DNA from 2 places in the Natranaerovirga pectinivora genome. Region 2 is predicted to be linked to the other one. Evidence: riboswitches for the same ligand, from Rfam matches in the RefSeq annotation. Region 2 holds a riboswitch; the other holds the start of a gene.
What was found. Region 2 has a riboswitch for S-adenosylmethionine ahead of EDC18_RS07265 (trans-sulfuration enzyme family protein). Riboswitches for the same ligand answer to the same signal wherever they lie in the genome.
Positions count from the first base shown of each region.

Region 1: another riboswitch for S-adenosylmethionine. It lies ahead of EDC18_RS11200 (O-acetylhomoserine aminocarboxypropyltransferase/cysteine synthase family protein); the one in region 2 lies ahead of EDC18_RS07265 (trans-sulfuration enzyme family protein).

Region 1 covers NZ_SMAL01000008.1:45,335-55,295, reverse strand. The annotation lists gene EDC18_RS11215 (DEAD/DEAH box helicase) at 453-2,054, shown strand; gene EDC18_RS11210 (hypothetical protein) at 2,208-2,552, shown strand; gene EDC18_RS11205 (hypothetical protein) at 2,656-3,123, shown strand; SAM riboswitch class I at 3,218-3,318, shown strand; gene EDC18_RS11200 (O-acetylhomoserine aminocarboxypropyltransferase/cysteine synthase family protein) at 3,421-4,695, shown strand; gene EDC18_RS11195 (hypothetical protein) at 4,814-5,041, shown strand; gene trxB (thioredoxin-disulfide reductase) at 5,116-6,042, shown strand; gene nrdJ (ribonucleoside-triphosphate reductase, adenosylcobalamin-dependent) at 6,177-8,531, opposite strand; gene EDC18_RS11180 (2-hydroxyacid dehydrogenase) at 8,817-9,851, opposite strand.
Region 2 covers NZ_SMAL01000004.1:54,694-64,654, forward strand. The annotation lists gene obgE (GTPase ObgE) at 1-379, opposite strand, end outside; gene rpmA (50S ribosomal protein L27) at 756-1,046, opposite strand; gene EDC18_RS07245 (ribosomal-processing cysteine protease Prp) at 1,050-1,376, opposite strand; gene rplU (50S ribosomal protein L21) at 1,385-1,696, opposite strand; gene EDC18_RS07255 (alpha/beta hydrolase family protein) at 2,204-2,968, shown strand; gene EDC18_RS07260 (trans-sulfuration enzyme family protein) at 3,027-4,160, opposite strand; gene EDC18_RS07265 (trans-sulfuration enzyme family protein) at 4,162-5,316, opposite strand; SAM riboswitch class I at 5,442-5,545, opposite strand; gene EDC18_RS07270 (RidA family protein) at 5,603-5,977, opposite strand; T-box leader at 6,186-6,386, shown strand; gene argS (arginine--tRNA ligase) at 6,446-8,206, shown strand; gene EDC18_RS07280 (SHOCT domain-containing protein) at 8,379-8,774, shown strand; gene EDC18_RS07285 (FxsA family protein) at 9,010-9,423, opposite strand; gene EDC18_RS07290 (TIGR03905 family TSCPD domain-containing protein) at 9,474-9,737, opposite strand; gene EDC18_RS07295 (MEDS domain-containing protein) at 9,896-9,961, opposite strand, start outside.

The sequences.
Region 1 (9,961 bases), on a different contig from region 2:
GCAAATAATAATTACTAGTAGGATAAGTCGATTTTGTAATTTTATACCTATATTGAATAATATAATTCCTAAAAGTTAACGTTATTTGACTAATTCTACCTAAGTTTTTAAAATTGTTAATAATGAATATACTTAGGTAATTAAACTGTGTTATAATGGAATGTAAAATTCTTTGCTTAAAGAATAATCTAATGGGATAAGTTTATACTATAAAATATAGACTTACATTCGAATGTATTATTAGGAATGCAATATTACTAGTAACTATTTAAGTAATCTTTATAATAAAAGACTACTTGTGACTCATCTAAACCCACTTAATGATAGGTTGCAAATAAATAACAAAGTATGATAATACGAGAGCGTTTTTTTAGATATAGAGAAATTCATGGTAATGAATTTCGACAACGGAAGTAAAGAATTTTGAATAACTTAATAAAGGAAGGTAATTAATGGAAACAGTTAGATTTGAAGAATTAAATATTTCAGAACCAATAAAAAGAGCGATAAGTGATATGGGGTTTGAGGAAGCTACCCCAATACAAACTAAGTCAATTCCTGTTATATTAGCAGGTAAGGATGTAGTTGGACAAGCACAAACAGGTACAGGTAAAACAGCATCATTTGGTATTCCGATTTTAGAAAAAATCGATCCAAAAAATAAAAAAGTGCAAGCGGTTATCTTATGTCCAACAAGAGAGTTGGCATTACAAGTTGCTGAAGAAATGAGAAAACTTACGAAGTATATGAGTGGGATCTCCACATTGCCTATTTATGGTGGTCAACCTATAACTAGACAAATTCAAGCTTTAAGAAAAGGTATTCAAATCATTATCGGTACACCTGGGCGTGTAATGGATCATATGAGAAGAAAAACCATTAAATTAGATGATATTCATACAATCGTTCTTGATGAAGCCGATGAAATGTTAAATATGGGTTTTAGAGAAGATATTGAAACTATTCTTCTTCAAACACCTGCAGAAAGACAAACAATACTTTTTTCTGCAACAATGCCAAAAGCAATTTTAGATATAGCAAAAACATACCAAAGAAATCCTGAAGTGGTAAAAGTAGTTCATAAAGAACTAACAGTTCCTAATATAGAACAATTCTATTTTGAAATCAAACGTCAGGACAAATTTGAAGCCCTAACAAGATTAATTGATATATACAATCCGAAACTATGCTTGGTATTTAGTAATACTAAAAAGCAAGTTGATGAATTGGTATCCTTACTTCAAGGTAGAGGATACTTTGCAGATGGTCTTCATGGTGATTTAAAACAATCACAAAGGGATCGTGTTATGAGTAGTTTTAGAAATGGTAGTACTGAAATACTAGTAGCAACTGATGTTGCTGCAAGGGGAATTGACGTAGATGAAGTTGAAGCAGTATTTAATTATGATGTGCCTCAAGATGAAGAATACTATGTTCACAGAATCGGTAGAACAGGTAGAGCTGGTAGAGTAGGAAAAGCTTTTACTTTTGTAGTTGGTAAAGAGCAATACAAACTTAGAGATATTGAAAGATATACTAAGACAAAGATTAAAAGAGAAAGAGTTCCAAGTATTAATGATGTTGAAGAATTTAAAACCAACACAATGATGGAAAAAATTAGCAATATAATAGAAAATGAAAACCTTAGCAAACAAATTTATCTAGTTGAAAAAATTCTTGAAGGTGACCATAATTCAATAGATGTTGCTGCTGCATTATTAAAGATGTTAATGGGTAAAGAAAAAGAAGAAAAAGAAGAAGCAGCAACATATGACGAGAACTTTGAAGGAACAGGTGCTGAACCAGGAATGGTAAGGTTATTTATTAATGTAGGTAAAAAACAGCAAGTTAGACCAGGGGACATAGTAGGTGCTATAGCTGGTGAAACAGGTATGTCAGGAGATTTAATTGGTATTATTGATATGTATGATAAATACACATTTGTTGAAGTGCCAAGAGATTATGCAAGTAAAGTTCTTGACATTATGAAGGATAATAGAATTAAAGGTAAAACAATTAACATAGAACCAGCAAATTCTAAGAATAGTAAATAAGATAAGATAAAAAGAACACATAAGTGTTCTTTTTAATTTATAAAGAAATTATTTACAAATATATTTAATATTGATATAATTTAATAATGTAGATTAATAAAGTGAAAAACAAGTCAAGGGCTAGTTTTATTTTTTATAGTGGGGGCTATAATTATGGAACATTGTAACAAGATTTTATTATTTAATGTTTTAATGATATGTTTTTTTGTTAACCGTATCTCTTTATTGAAGTTAATTTTTTATTCCATCGGAATTAGTATGGTTCTAACAATCATCGCTTTAAATATTTATAGAATCACAGGTGTTACAATTAATATCTCTAAGTTTACGAGAAGAATGGTTTTACTATTAGGGTTAATACTAACGGTAGCAACCTTATTTAATGAAGTTTCATCAATAATACTAATTATATTTGTGAGTTTATTTGTTGTAATAGGAGCAATTACTGAAGTTGGGATTAGAGAGATAAAACCAAACAGTACGAAAGAAATTGTATAGCAATATGCAATTTCTTTGATTATATGGTATGAAAGAGCAAGAATGGGCGTAGAATAAATTTAAGGATTTTTATGATTAAATAGACTAAAAGGAGTGACATAATATGAAAAGAGTAATGATAATAATAAGTATACTTTTATTACTTGTAACCGCTTGTGCAAGACAAGATAAAACTTTGCCACCTGAACAAGATATAATAGAAAATGGTCAGGATATGGATCAAGATATAATTGATGAAGAAATAGAAGATGGTATAGGTGAAGAAGAAGGTAACGTAATAGAAGATGAGAGAGAAGAAGTGAATGACCCTGAGGAAAATGAAGTGGATGACTTGGATTTTAATATGGCTACAGGTATTTATATTGGAGCCATTGATAGTAATTCAGTAGAAATAAACGTACAGGAAATTCCAGAAGGTAGTACAGGTATTAGAGTTTTTGCAATTTCAGAAGGTATTGTTTCAGAAATTGCTTTAAGAGATTTAAACACAAATGATCGAATTAAATTCCAATATTATTTTAACGAGGACTTTCATAGAGATTTAATTGTAGAAATAGTAAAAATAGATTAATTAGTAATATAATTATAACTAAGTAAATAAATATGTAAAATAGGTATTGATTTCTTAAATTAAGTATGATATATTAAACTAAATTAAATAATTGCTCTTATAAAGAGAGGTGGAGGGACTGGCCCGATGAAACCCGGCAACCGATACAAAAGTATTATGGTGCTAAATCCTGCAGAAAAAACTGAGAAATAAGAGGAGATAAGAATATTAAGCTCCTTGTTTAGGGGCTTTTTTTGATAAATGAATAGAGCGTATTTAATTTATAAAAATAATAATTAAATGATAGGAGTGTTTTTTATGAATTGGAATGAATTTAATTTTGAAACAAAACAACTTCACGCTGGACAACAACCTGATCCAACAACGGGATCTAGAGCAGTACCTATATATCAAACAACATCATATGTATTTGATGACTATGATCATGCAGCTAACTTATTTGCATTAAAAGAAAGCGGTAATATATATACAAGAATTATGAATCCTACAACAGATGTATTTGAACAAAGAATGGCTGCACTTGAAGGTGGTGTAGGGGCATTAGCAGTAGCTTCTGGGTCAGCTGCTATATTATATTCAATTATTAATATTGCGAAAGCAGGAGACGAAATTATCGCGGCCAATACATTATATGGTGGTACTTATAACTTATTAGCCAATACATTAAAAAGATTTAACATAACAACAAAATTTGTTGATCCTGATGACGTAGAAAACTTTGAAAAAGCCATTACTGATAAAACAAAAGCTGTATTTATTGAGTCTATCGGTAACCCAGGCATTAATATAATTGATATTCAAAAAGTTGCTGATATTGCCCATAATAATAATATACCTCTTATTATTGATAATACTTTCGCCACACCATACTTATTAAGACCTATTGAGTATGGAGCGGATATCGTTGTTCATTCAGCTACTAAGTATATTGGTGGACACGGAACATCGATTGGTGGTGTTATTATAGATAGTGGTAAATTTGATTGGGCTGCTAGTGGTAGATTCCCAGAGTTTACAGAGCCAGACCCAAGTTATCATGGATTGGTATATTCAGAAGCACTAGGTAACCTTGCATATATCATTAAAGCAAGAGTAACACTTTTAAGAGATATGGGGGCTTGCATTAGTCCATTTAATTCATTCTTATTATTACAAGGATTAGAAACTTTATCCCTTAGAGTTAAAAAGCATTTAGAGAATACCAATGAAGTAATTAATTTCCTTAAGAATCATCCAAAAGTTACTTGGGTAAGTTATCCAAATCTTGAAGATAGCAAATACTACGACTTAGCAAATAAATACTTTAAAGATGGTGCTGGGGCGATATTTACATTTGGTGTTAAAGGAAATCCAGATGTTTTCATTAATAATCTTCAGATTTTCTCACTACTTGCCAATGTTGCAGATGCAAAATCTTTAGTAATCCACCCAGCTAGCACAACTCATCAACAATTAAGTGATGAAGCACAGTTAGCTGCAGGAGTAACAAAAGATATGATTAGATTATCTGTTGGCCTTGAAGACGCTAAGGACTTAATAAAAGATTTAGAAAATGCACTAGATAAGCTTTAAAGAAGATAGAGAAACCAAGAGATTAATAATCTCATTGGTTTCTTTAAGTTTAAAAAGAAAAATTTACTTGACTACTATGTTTGTATATCGTAATATTATAATATAAGGAGGTAATGCTATGAAAAAGCACCCGCTATGGTTAAATATATATTTAGTAATTGGAATTATAATTTCCTTTTTTGCATTAATTAAATCTTATATAGACAAAATAAACTTACCTCCAAATGTTTGTCCAATAGAAAAAAATAATAATATCTTGTATTTAGGTATTTTCTTACTTATAAGTTATTTAGTAATAGCATTTGGATACGATTGGTATAATAAAAATATTAAATCTAGTAATTAATTCTTCTAAGGATTATTAGTATATAATAAGAGTATTGTATTGAACTTGTAATATAAAATAGGAGTGAATAAATAATGGAAAACAGTATTTATGATTTGATTATTATTGGAACTGGCCCAGCAGGGCTAACGGCTGCAATTTATGCAGAAAGAGCAAAACTTAAAACTTTATTATTAGAAAAAAATCCAATGAGCGGTGGGCAAGTTGTTAATACTTATGAAGTTGATAATTATCCAGCACTTCCTGGTATAAATGGTTTTGAACTTAGTATGAAAATGAGAGACCATGCAGAACACTTAGGTGCTCAAATCAAATCCGAGGAAGTAACAGAATTGGATTTAGAATCAAAAATCAAAAAAGTCGTTACATCTGAGGGAACCTACGAATCTAGAACAATTATATTTTCTACAGGGGCATATTGGAAAAAGCTTGGTGTAGAAGGAGAAGAAAAATTCTCTGGTTTAGGTGTTTCTTATTGTGCAACTTGTGATGGGGCTTTTTTTAGAGATAAGACCGTAGCTGTTGTTGGCGGAGGAGATGTAGCAGTTGAGGACGCTATTTTCTTAGCCAGATTATGTAAAAAAGTGTATGTTATTCATAGAAGAGATGAATTCAGAGCTGTTAAAATACTTCAAGACAAACTTTTTGAATTAGAAAATGTTGAAGTCATTTGGGATACAGTTGTTAATAAAATAGATGGCAGTGATGGCGTTACAGGAATTAATATTACCAATAGAAATACAGATGAAAATAGGGATATAGCAGTTGATGGCATATTCATTGCTATAGGTACCATACCACATTCGGATATGGTTAAAGGCGTTGTAGATCTAGACGACAGTGGCTATATTTTAGCTGATGAGAGTTGTAAAACAAATGTACCTGGTGTGTATGCAGCAGGAGATGTAAGAAAAAAACCATTAAGACAAATTATAACAGCCGCATCAGATGGTGCAACATCAGTATATTCTGTAGAACATTATATAATACAAAACTTCTAATGGTTTATAAAATTAAGCATCGACTTTGTCGATGCTTTTATATTGTAGACAAACTCATAGGTACAAGGATTTTTATTATATATGAGTGTAATAGCGTAGCCAAGGATGGTGCAGCGAAACCCTTGATATACTGTTTATCTTATTGGGCAAACCCCATTATCACAATTATCATCACCTAAATCCAGTTCTTCACCTTTTTCGTATTTTGATATTAAATTAGGAATAAAAGGTTTCATTACTGAGACTCTAGCATTATATTCTTCTTCGCTAATGGCTTCATAAGGTAATAATTGATAAAAATTATCATCTAAAGATAAAAAGGACACAGCTACAATATCATCCCAGTTATGCCATACCCATTCTTCTACGGCTTCCCATTCATGTTCACGAACATGGATTGTTATGGAACAATTATGATCTACATAGTTTTCCATAAACAGTTTATAATTTTCTAATTGTTCAAGGGCAGAAACATCGTATTTAGTCGTACCATTAGGTGCTTTAACAGGAAACTCAATAACTTTTGTAGAGCAAGTCTCTAATTCTTGACCTACTTCAGGGAAAATAGGGTATTCTAATTCTTCACATACTTTTACAAGAGGATCATTGGCATTAATGCGGACACGTCTTATATAGTAGGGTGAATGAGAATAATGAACACCACTAGAGACAGTTGGTAGTTGGCTAAGAGTTCCTTCAGGTTTGACTGTAGTAACCAATAGGGGTGGGTTTTGACCAATCTCTTCTGCATATTCTTTTGCTTCTTTTTGAGCAATGGTTCTTAATTCTGATAAGAGTGACCCTTGAGCCTCTTTGTCTAGAGAAAGGGCATTTACCAAATCTTGCCAACCTGTTAAGGAGCATCCAATAAGTTTGTCTCTATTTTGTACATAATCCCATTCAGGAATTTCTAAATCAACGCAAGTCATTCTATAACCAGCCCTTGCTGATAACTTTTGGGCTTCAAGTAATTCTTTTTTATTAAGGGTCCCATCTTCAGTTATAAAGGATGCCACATTGATAGTGGTCAGATTGCATAATCCTTTTGAATCTAGTAGGATTTCTCCACAAGGATTCACACCATTCATATTCGGTCTGCGTTTAGATCCAGCAACTTCATTTACCCATCCTGGTTCACCAGAATATCGCATTTGTTCTAGTTGCCAGTGAAGTTGTTCTCTAGATGGTCTGGACTTGTAATAAATAGAATTATTACTCATTTGTCTATGAATGATTTCATTATCTACAATCCACTGCCCATCAATTTGTTTGTATAAATTGCTTTTAGCTTCTATGGATTCTTTATCATCAGCATCTACTAATACTATTTCAGCAGTTCTTCGTACACCACCAACAACAACATTTTCGCCAATAATATTTGAAAAATCTAAGCAATCTATTGGCTTTAATTTTATATAAGTTTTACTAGCAACCAATCCACGTTTTTTAATAATACTGGTTATTTTAATAAACATATTTTTTAAACTTGTATGGCCACTTGCTGTTCCCCCAAAGGTTTTAAGTCTTTCGCCTTTTGGTCGTACATGGTTGTAATTTATAATTATTGTATTAATGTGCCTATATTCATTGCTATAAATAAGTTTGAAATAATAGTCAAGAGATTGAACCCAGCCTTCTTTACTATCACCAATTGTTATTAATGCAGTATTATTATGGCTAAAAGTTAAACTTGTACTGTCTTCTCTTTTGTCCTTAGGAACAGGGGTATAATCTTCATTAATTATGTCAAAATTGGTTCTAATCTTTGGTAGCTTTTCAATATCAGATTTAAGAATTCTTACACCAACGCCAGATCCGATCATTAGTAAGTAAAATAAATCTTTAAAAGCACCAAAGTTATCAATAACTTGGAAGGCACAGTTATAGTTAGCCATTGGGTAATTTTTAGCTACATCTGTACCGCCTACCCAAAATGTTCTTCCAGATAGAAATTGACGGAGATTGAATATGTTATCGTATAATTTTTCTGCTTCAGATTTTGTTGTAGGTACCAAACTACAATTGTATTCAACAGCTCGTCTAACCGTTTCCCACCAATATTCTCTTCGGTTTTCTTTTGGTAGCCATCTTGAATAGGTTCTATAGTAAACGAAGTTACCGAGTTGTTTCATAGGATTAGATCTATGTTTATATTTGCTTATAAATTCATCACTAAGCAATCTACCATCAATACGTTTTGTTCTTGTATCTCTAGTTTTATCTCTTTCATATCGATATAAGATAAAGCGTTTTGCTGCATCTTTTCTAGGGGAGTCCATTAAATGCTTTTCAACTAAGTCTTGGATTAGTTCTACAGAAATTGCTTGAGTATGATTTTCTAATGTTTCTTCAATCTGAGAGCAAATCATTTTTGCAAGAGCAGAGTCAATACCATCCTTAGTTTCTGCCATAGAAAGCTCGATAGCGGTGATGATTTTATTGCTATTAAAATTTGTAATATTGCCATTTCTTTTTATAATTTGAATCATAGAGAACACCTCTTATACATTATATGGTTGTTAATGCGAAACAATACACTATATATTGTACCACAATAAAAACCAGTGTCAATAAATAATTATTATAATTTGAGCATATTGCCATATAAAGATGTAGTATTTGCTGAAAGTGAGAGATTTATTAAGAATGGCTATATGAAATAGAGAAAAGGACAGGTGTTATATCTGTAAATAAACATAAAAAAAGATGGCAAGCCATCTTTTTTTTGACACTTTATATACTTGGGAGGTTGATATTTAAACAGAATGTATTCATTAACTGTTTGTGTTTTTAACAGAACATCCTGTAGTATCACATTTTAAAGTTATTTCGTTAATTAGCGTTTTGTTATTTTTTAATTGATTAATACTATCTAATGTGGTTGTAGTAATGTTTAACAAGGCATCTTTTGTAAAGAATGCTTGATGGGATGTTATTAGTACATTAGGAAAACCTAATAACCGTGTTAAAACATCATCTGTTATGACTCTTTCAGAATAATCTTCATAGAAATATTCTTCTTCCTCTTCGTAAACATCTAGTCCTGCAGATCCAACCTTTTTTTCTTTTAAGGCTTCAATAAGATCTATAGTGTGTATGAGTTTACCTCTGCCGGTATTAATAATCATAACGCCATCTTTCATTTTTGATATTGTATCTTCATTAATGAGATACTCTGTTTCTTTTGTTAGAGGGCAGTGAAGAGATATAATATCACTTTTTTTATAGAGTTCATCTAAAGTTGTGTATTGGTAGCCTAAACTTGCTGCGCTTTTTTCATCTTCAACAATATCATAAGCTATAACCTGACAACCAAAACCTTTTAAAATTTGGATTAACACTTTAGCGATTTTACCTGTACCAATTATTCCCACTGTTTTATTATGCATATCAAAGCCTAGAAGCCCATTAAGAGAGAAGTTCATATCTCTTGTTCTATTGTAAGCTTTGTGAATTTTTCTGTTAAGGGTTAACATCATTCCTACAGTAAATTCTGCAACAGCATATGGTGAATAAGCAGGTACATTAACAACTTTTAATCTGTTATTAAGTGCTGCAAAATCAATGTTATTATAACCAGCACATCTTAGTGCAATCATTTTAACACCATATTCTGCCAACTGATCAATAACGATTTTAGTTACCTCATCACGTACGAAGACACAAACAACATCAAAACCTTTTGCTAATAAAACACTACGAGCAGTCAATCTTGACTCATAAAAAGTAAATTCTAAATTATACTCTTTATTCATAGCTTCAAATATTTGTTGGTCATAAGGTTTTGTATCAAAGAATGCAACCTTCAAGAAACCACCTCCTAAAGGATGCTTATATCAATAATGAAATTCATTATCAATATAAGTTAATTATATAATGGGTCACAGATCTTTGTCAATACTTTTTAATTATTCAACTA
Region 2 (9,961 bases):
GATTCCCTTTACCACCGCGACCACCTTTTAAGATGATTTCTTCCATACCCTCTATCGCTAAGTCGGCAATAACTTTACCTGTTTCTTCGTCTTTAATTACAGTACCTTTAGGCACTCTTATAATAAGATCCTCACCATCTGCACCATGTTTTCTCTTTTTCATTCCGTTTTGACCATTTTCAGCTTTATACTGTTTGTTGTTTCTAAAATCAGAAAGGGTGTTAAGTCCTGAGTCCACTTTAAAAATGATGTCTCCGCCTCTACCGCCATCTCCACCATCTGGTCCACCATTAGGGATATACTTTTCTCTTCTAAAACTTACAGAACCGTCTCCACCTTTACCAGATTTAATAAATATTTTCACTCTATCTATAAACATTATTTCACCTCTATTAGACTAATGTAGATTCATTTTAATATAGTATGTCTTGTTAATAAGGCACCAAATTCTTACTGTTTTTTCCATGTTTATTATATTACATTTATCGTCAAATTTATAGTATTTATGAACATTTAATTGCAGATTCCATATTTACTTATTATTGTACTATTGCTCCATTATTATAATACAAAATGAACATATATTTTTCTTTTGTATCCCTTATAATTTATTCCCTTAAAAACAAGACTAAACAATGAACCCACTTAAACTTACATTATTATCCATTTATCAAAATGTTAAAATAAAAAGCTTCAAGCCATTTGACTTGAAACTTTTTTAAGAGAAGAAATTATTAACAAGTATTAATTTCTTATTATTCGTTTGAAGCTACTGGGTATACAGAAACTTGTTTTTTGTCTCTGCCTTTTCTTTCAAATCTTACAACACCGTCAACAAGGGCAAATAAAGTATCATCTCCACCACGTCCAACGTTATTTCCTGGATGGATTTTAGTACCACGTTGTCTGTAAAGAATGTTACCAGCTCTTACTACTTGACCGTCTGCTCTTTTTGCACCTAATCTTTTAGATTCTGAATCCCTACCATTTTTAGTAGATCCAACCCCTTTTTTATGTGCGAAAAACTGAAGGTTAATTCTTAACATTGGTTACACCTCCTTAAATGAGACCTGTATATATTGCGTTCCATATTCACTTTCAATTCCATTTAAACCAAGTATAAGTGTATCTAGTAACAATTTTGTTTCTTTAGATACCTTATTATTAAACTTAATTGTTATTAAGCCTTCTTTTTCATTTTCATCTATATGAAATGAATCAGGTGTAAATGACTCAATGGCATTCACTGTGTTGATTATAAGAACAGATACAGCAGCGCATATAACATCATTGCCGTGTTCACCATAACCAGCATGGCCTTTTGAAGTAAATCCAATAATATCTTGGTCTTTTTTTATAAAATTAACTTTAATCATAATCGATCCTATGCGTTAATTTTTTCAATTTTTATTTTTGTAAATGGTTGTCTGTGTCCTTGTTTTTTGTGATAACCTTTTTTAGGTTTATACTTGTAAACAATGATTTTTTTGCTTTTTCCTTCTTCTACTACAGTAGCTGTAACAGAAGCGTTAGCCACTAAAGGACTTCCAACAGAAACAGATCCATCTTTGCTTACCATAAGAACTTCGTCAAAAGTTACTGCTTGACCAGCTTCTACATTAAGTTTTTCAACTTTAAGTGTATCACCTTCAGCAACTTTGTATTGTTTACCACCAGTTGTTATAATAGCGTACATATAGGCACCTCCTATCGTCCTAGACTCGCCGAAATATGGTGACTGGTATTATTTACCAATGCTTAAGACCTCTTCGAGCGGCATACCACTAATGAATGATAGCATAAAGGGTAATTCAAGTCAAGTATTTTTTTAAACTCACTATACATTAAAATTTAAATTATCAAACTATAACGCCTTCCTTTAAGAATGCAGATACATATTTTCTTTGTTTTTTTATACAGACTTTTAGCCAATCCTTTTTAATTTTTTCACATCACCTTAATTCTATTCTTATAACCTTAAAGGACATCCTTCTTATTTTTTTCCAAATGTATATAGCATTCATTAATGTACTTATAAAATATTGACATCTATATTAGTATATATTACAATTACATACATACTATTCATATATGTTTTATAGGAAATTAAGATTTGTTATTCTTTAGAATGTTTTTTACCAAAGCAAAGGTCATAAATTGAATTTATAGAATTATAAAATATACATTAAGAAAGGAGCTTTCTATGGAAACTTCAGTTAATATAATAAGCAATAATAAAACTTTAAGAGGGGTTTTACATACACCAGATATTCAAAATAGTAAGTATCCTATAGTAATGATTTTTCATGGATTCGGCGGGAATAAAATGGGACCACACTTCCTATTTGTAAAACTATCAAGATTATTAGAAAAATACGGCATCGCAAGTATACGCTTTGATTTTGGGGGAAGCGGTGAAAGTGATGGTGAATTTATTGATATGACCTTAGATAGTGAGTTAGAAGACGCAAGAAATGTTTTAGATTATGTTAAATCATTAGAACAAATTGACCCATCCAAAATTGGGGTCTTAGGATTCAGTATGGGGGGCGCTATCGCTAGCTTGCTAGCAGGAGAAAATCCTAATGAAATAGATAGGTTAACCCTCTGGGCTCCTGCAGGAAATATTGGAGAAATTGTAATCAATAATTTTATTGGAAAGGGCTATTCTGACTTCGTAAAAGATGGCTATTACAACTATGAAGGATTAAAATTTGGCAAAAACTTTGTTGAGAATGTTACCAGTACGGATGTTTTCAATCTGGCTTCGCCCTATACTAAAAAAGTTCTATTGATTCATGGCAACGCTGATGAGGTTGTTTCATTAGAAGCTTCAAAAAAATATCTTAAGATATACGGAAGTTCTTCTGAATTAATCATCATAGAGGATGCAGATCATTTATTCAGTCATCATTTATGGTCTGATAAGGTATTAGAAAAAACAGTTGATTTTTTTGTTGAGACATAGGTTATTTATATAAATAACAAGTAAAATAAGGTCAGAAAACCTCTGACCTTATTGATTTTCAAAGTAATGCATTCTTAAAATCATCTATAATATCATCTATTTCCTCTAGCCCAAGGGATACCCTAATAAGATTATCCGTTATACCTAACCTTTCTCTTTCTGTTTTAGGTATTGCAGCATGAGACATCTTAACAGGATAGGAAACAATTGTTTCAACGCCACCTAAGCTCACCGCTACCGCTGCGAGAGTCACCTTCTTCATAAAACTTCTTGCTCTTTCAGGTGTGTCTGTTTTAAAGGACAAAACAGCGCCACTACCTTCTGCTTGTGATAAATGCAACTCTTTACCTGGATGATTCTTTAACCCTGGATAATAGACTTCTGTTACCCCATCTTGTTTTTCAAGCCAAGTGGCAAGTTCTAAAGCGTTTTTTTGTTGAAAATCCATTCTTACTTTTAGAGTCTTTATACCTCTTAATAACAACCAACTGTCTTGTGGCCCTAAAATAGCACCGAAACCATTTTGAACAAAATAAACTTTTTTGGCCAATGCCTCACTATTAACAACAACTAAACCACCTATTACATCACTATGACCACCTATAAACTTTGTAGCACTATGAATAACGATATCCATACCTAAGTCAATAGGCCGTTGCAATAAGGGTGTCATAAAAGTATTATCAATAATGGTTAGAATATTATGTTCCTTTGCTATTTTAACAACACCTTTTAAGTCTGTTACTTTTAATAATGGATTGGATGGTGTTTCTAAAAAAATTGCTTTTGTATTCTTTTTTATATTTTTTCTAATATTTTCTATATTTGTCACATTAACAAAAGTAATCTCGATACCAAATTTATTAAAAAATTTACTTGCAACCCTATGAGTGCCTCCATAAACATCTTCACATACAATAATATGATCATCCTTTTCAAAAATTGAAAGAACAGATGAAGTAGCTGCCATTCCAGAAGAAAAAGCAAAACCTTTATACCCACCTTCAAGAATTGCTATAGTTTCCTCAAGGGCCTTCCGAGTTGGATTCCCCGATCTAGAATAATCAAATTCAACGGGTCCATCAATATCTTTTTGATGAAATGTTGACGCCTGATAAATAGGAATGCTTAATGCTCCTGTTTTTTCATCTATTTCATTACCATTATGAATCAATCTTGTTCCAAATTTCATATTATTCCTCCTTCATTGCTTGTTCAAGGTCATTAATTAAATCATCTACATCTTCTATACCCACTGACAATCTTAATAGCTTATCATTAACCCCAATTTTTTCTCTCATTTCTTTTGGTATTGCTGTATGCGTTTGTTTGATAGGATAGGTAATAAGACTTTCTACACCACCTAAACTTTCTGCATAAGAAATAATTTTTACATTTTTCAATAGCTTATTAACTGTTTCAACATTTTTAACTGCAAAAGATAGCATTCCCCCAAACCCAGAGGCTTGATTTATTGATATCTCATACCCTTTATGATCCTCAAGGCCTACATAATTTACTTTTTCTATTTCTTCTTTTTCTGTTAACCATTTTGCAATTTCCATTGCATTCTCTTGCTGTTTTTTTAACCTAATGCCTAAAGTTTTCATACCTCTAAGAATCAACCAGCTGTCAAAAGGAGATAATATTGCGCCAATTGTTTTTTGTAGCAATTGAATGGGTTCTATTAACTTTTCATCTTTAACGACAACAAATCCTGCTAAAGTGTCGTTGTGTCCTCCCAAATACTTTGTGCCACTATGGAGTACTATATCAGCACCTAATTCCAAAGGACGTTGATAATAAGGTGATAAAAAGGTATTGTCTACAATAACTAAAATGGATTGTTGTTGTTTTAATGCACTTATTTTTTTGATATCCGTTACTTTCATCATTGGATTTGAAGGTGTTTCAATATAAATCCCCTTAGTCTTTTCATTAATACAGGTTTGTAATTCTTCTATATTACTTGTATCAATATAAGAAATCTTTATACCATTTTTTTTAGAAACTTGTTCAAACAGTCTATACGTGCCACCATATAAATCATCTGAAACAATGATATGATCACCTGGATAAAACAATTCTAAAGTTGTAGAAATCGCTGCCATACCACTAGAAAATGCAAAACCTGCTGTACCATTTTCAAGAGTAGCAATTGCTTTTTCAACTTCCTGCCTTGTAGGATTATTCTCTCTTGAATAATCAAATCCTGTTGATTGATCCACTCCTGGGTGTCTAAAAGTAGCACTTTGATAAATTGGGAAACTTATGGCACCTGTGACTTGATTTTCACCTCTGCTGCCATGTACAATTTTTGTTTCAATACCCAAACCTTCTTTTTTCATTGCTTCACAGCCTTTCAATATGTTAAATAAATTATCTTACCCTTTATATATTACTTATAAAAATGAGAACTTTACTATACTGACCAAAAGAAAAAAACCTTCCTAAGTAGGAAGGTTTTTTCTTCCTCTTATCTTTCAGCTTTTTGCTGCAGGATTTAGCACCACTGCATATATTTATGCCGGTTGCTGGGTTTCATCGGGCCAGTCCCTCCACCACTCTTTATAAGAGTTGTCATATTAAATTATTGTATTAGATTATCATACCAGTAAAGTTGTGTCAATATTTTTAACCTTTTACAATCATTTCAATTTCTATACTTGCTCCCATTGGCAAAGCTGCTACACCAATTGCTGAACGTGCAGGATATGGGGGTGTAAACTTATTTTTATACACTTCATTCATACCAGCAAAATCATCCATATTGGTTAAGAACACCGTTACTTTAACCACATCATCAGAGGTCAATCCTGCCGCTGCCAAAACGTTAAAACAATTTTCAAAACACTGCTCCGTTTGAGCTTTGATATCCCCTTCTACAATTTTACCTGAAGCATCAAGGGGTAATTGACCTGAACAAAAAATAATATCTCCTGCATAAGCAGCATGGGAATAAGGTGCAATAGGTGCTGCGCCAGCTGCATTAAATGTTTTTCTAGTCATTAATAGCACTCCTTCTTATCTTAGCTTTTTCATATTTTAATCTTGTTTTTCTTTATCTTTTATTATATCTCTTAACTTTATTCTAATCAACATATAGTATCTTATTTTGCATCTCTACATATAATATTTATAACCAAATCAAGTTACTTTTACAGTAAGCATTGACATAAATCAAGCTATACTATATAATAATCCCAACTAAATTATGTTAAATTCTATGAAGAGAAAAGTATCTATAGTGTTTTTTATAGCGATCAGGAGATGGTGAAAGTCCTGAAGAAACTTATAGAGAAAAAGGGTCTCTGAGAATCTTATTCGAGCTTTGGCAAGAGTAAGACGCTAACTGCGTTAAAGTTTCGAGTGGACTTATGTCAATTAGAGTGGTACCGCGGATTACTCCGTCTCTTGTTATAGAGGCGGTTTTTTATTACCATTTTATAAAAAATTTTTATATCTAGGAGGATTATTATGAATAAATTTATTAAACAATTAAGCCACATCTTTGAAGATACTTTTGAGCAATGTGGTTATGACAGATCTTATGGAACCGTTACAGTGTCTAACCGTCCTGACTTATGTCAATTCCAGTGTAATGGTGCTTTGCCAGCTGCTAAGAAATTCAAGCAATCTCCTATTGAAATTGCTAATAAAGTTCTTGAGGCTTTAAAAGACAATCCGATCTTTAAGTCCATTACAACAGCAGGTCCAGGGTTTATTAATATTATTTTAGAAGATGAATACTTAGTCAATTATATTAATGAATTGTCAAAAGAAAACAAATACGGATGCGCCGACCTTTTAGAACCAAAAACAATAATGGTAGATTATGGCGGTGCCAATGTTGCAAAACCGTTACATGTAGGTCACTTACGCTCTGCTATTATTGGTGAAAGCATCAAAAGAATCTCACGTTTCTTAGGCCATAACGTCATTGGCGATGTTCATTTAGGAGACTGGGGCTTACAAATGGGTATGGTGGTTTCAGAAGTAAAACGACGTCAACCAGACTTACCATACTTTGATGAAAACTATACAGGCGAATACCCTACCAAAGCACCTTTTACAATTAATGAATTAGAAGAAATCTATCCTGCTGCCAGTGGTCTGGCTAAAACCGATCCTGCAGCAATGGAAGAAGCTAGAAAAGCAACGGCTGAATTACAAAAAGGCCGTAAAGGGTATATGGCTTTATGGAAGCATATTCTTGATGTTTCTGTTGCAGACCTTAGAACAAACTATGGTAATCTTAATGTAGAATTTGATTTATGGAAAGGCGAAAGTGATTGCCAACAACATATTGATTATATCGTTGATTATCTTAAAGAAAATAATTACACAACCGAAAGTGATGGGGCTTTGATTGTTGAAGTGGCTGAAGAAACAGATACTTACAATGTACCTCCATTCATTGTTTTAAAATCAGATGGTGCTTCTTTATATAGCACGACCGATTTAACAACCATTTGGGAAAGAGTAAAAGATTATAACCCTGATCGAATTATATATGTAGTTGATAAAAGACAACAACTTCACTTTGAGCAAGTATTTAGATGTGCTAAAAAATCTAAAATTGCTAACGATGATCTTTCCCTAGAGTTCTTAGGCTTTGGTACAATGAATGGCAAAGATGGTAAACCATTTAAAACAAGAGAAGGTGGTGTTATGCGCCTTCAAGACTTAATTCAAATTATTAAAGACAATGTACGTGATAAACTAAGAGACAATAGTGGCTTTACTCCTGAAGAAACTGAAGAAATCGCTCGTAAAGTTGGTTTATCTGCTTTAAAATATGGCGATTTATCTAACCAGGTAACAAAAGACTATGTGTTTGATATAGACCGTTTCTCTTCTTTTGAAGGTAATACAGGACCATATATTCTGTATACCGTTGTAAGAATCAAATCCATTTTAAGAAAAGCCAATGAAGAAGGTTTATCTGCTTCCAAAATCATTGGAGCTTATAGCGATACTGAAAGAGATTTATTATTAACCATTTCAAAATTCAATGAAGTCATAGAAGGAAGCTATTTAGACAAAGCACCTAATCGAATATGCGAATATGTTTATGAGCTATCTAATTTATTTAATAAGTTTTATCATGAAACTAAAATTTTATCTGAAGAAAACATTGGTAAAAAATCATCTTGGATTGGACTTATAACTTTAACTAAAGATATATTAGAAACTTGTCTTGATCTTTTAGGCATTGAAACACCTGAAAGAATGTAATTTTCTATTGATAAAGAGGACTATTTGAAGTCCTCTTTTGTCTTTTAATGGTTTCAGTTCATATATTTATTACCATGTTTTTTTCTAATTAATTTCCAATTTCCTACCATACTAAATAAAGGAGGTACTATTAAATTTATATTTATCTTTGTTAAAGAAAGGAGTAGATCTTATGTTTTTTAAAAAAGGTATACTATCTACTGGTCTTTCATTTGCCATACTTCTACCCTCTGCTTCTCTATCACATGGTCATGCCTTGTCAGATCACACCGTTTTTTTTCATTCTTCTGCCATAGTAGCTGAAGATGAAAAAACTGAATTCTCTCCAGACATTAAAGAAAAAGCTAAAGACTTAAAATCTAAGTTTAAAAAAGGTGAAATAACCGAAGACCATTACCATGAAGAGATGAAAAAAATCAAACCTAAAAAATGTAGTCATAAAAGAGGGTCAAAACTTTCTGCTGAAGATAAAGCAAAATTAAAAGCACTTAAAGCTCAATTAGAAAATGGCGAGATAACAACACAAGAATTCAAAAAACAGTTTAAAGGGCTCCAAAATAAAGAATAGTATTTCTTGCAACTAATGTGCCTCCTAAAAAGAGATAGATAAAAAATTTATCTATCTCTTTAATCATACCACTCACCTACTGTCTTAAACTATACTAACCCCTTCTCAACTTTTTATATCATATCTTTTTACCTTTATCAACTGTGAAAGACTATTTATCGAATAATTCTTCACAAAAAAACACCTATCCCATAGATAAATGTTTTTGAGAGTGACGAAGTCACTTTGTTCTAATCTAAAAATCCTTGTGCTCATATATAAAGGTATCTCTTTGAATTTTATTACTGAATTTTTCTCTTATCCATCTTTTATAAATGATTCTTGTCACTGGAATAATTAAAGTGAACCCAATTATATCTGTTAAGATGCCGGGAGTTAATAATAAGGCCCCACCAATTAACACACATAACCCGTTAATAAGTTCCTCGCCTGGTAAATGACCTGTGCTTAGTTCATTTTGAATCCTACTAATGATCTGTTTTCCTTCACTTTTAGCCATATAGGCCCCTATTATCCCTGTTGTAATAACTAGTAAAATAGTATAACCCCAACTGGTTTTACTAGCTATTTCAATTAATACATACAATTCAACCAATGGCATAACTGTAAATAGCAACACGAGTTTGGTAAAGATATTTTGTTTTTTCATTAGATTCACCCAATCTATTATTTGCTTTTGTAATGGGATTGTACAAATATTTATATACAATTTTCTAAGTCCTCATATGCCTTTTTTACACCTTGAGCAAGTTGATCACTACAAGAAGTTAATTTTCTCTCGCATATAATACCTGAACATTTTTCTATTATTTTCTCTACTGTCCATCCATCAATTAAATGCGATATTGCTTTTAAGTTGCCGTTACAACCATCTACAAATTCAACATTTGTTATTACATTATCATTTATATCAAATGTGATTTCTTTAGAGCATATATTTACTGTTTTATATGTATATTTCATACTATATCCTTCCACATTCTTATTAACGCCTTTTAAATCAACACGTCTTTCTTCATATAATTTTATCATATCTTAAAATGTATAGCAAATACATCTCCCTTAATATTTTACAATAATATAAACCCACTAATATACCTAGATGTTTTAGTCGGCTTATTTTATTTACTCATATACAAAGATGATCTAACAAACTCTGTGTCAGACATAATATATTCATGACTTCT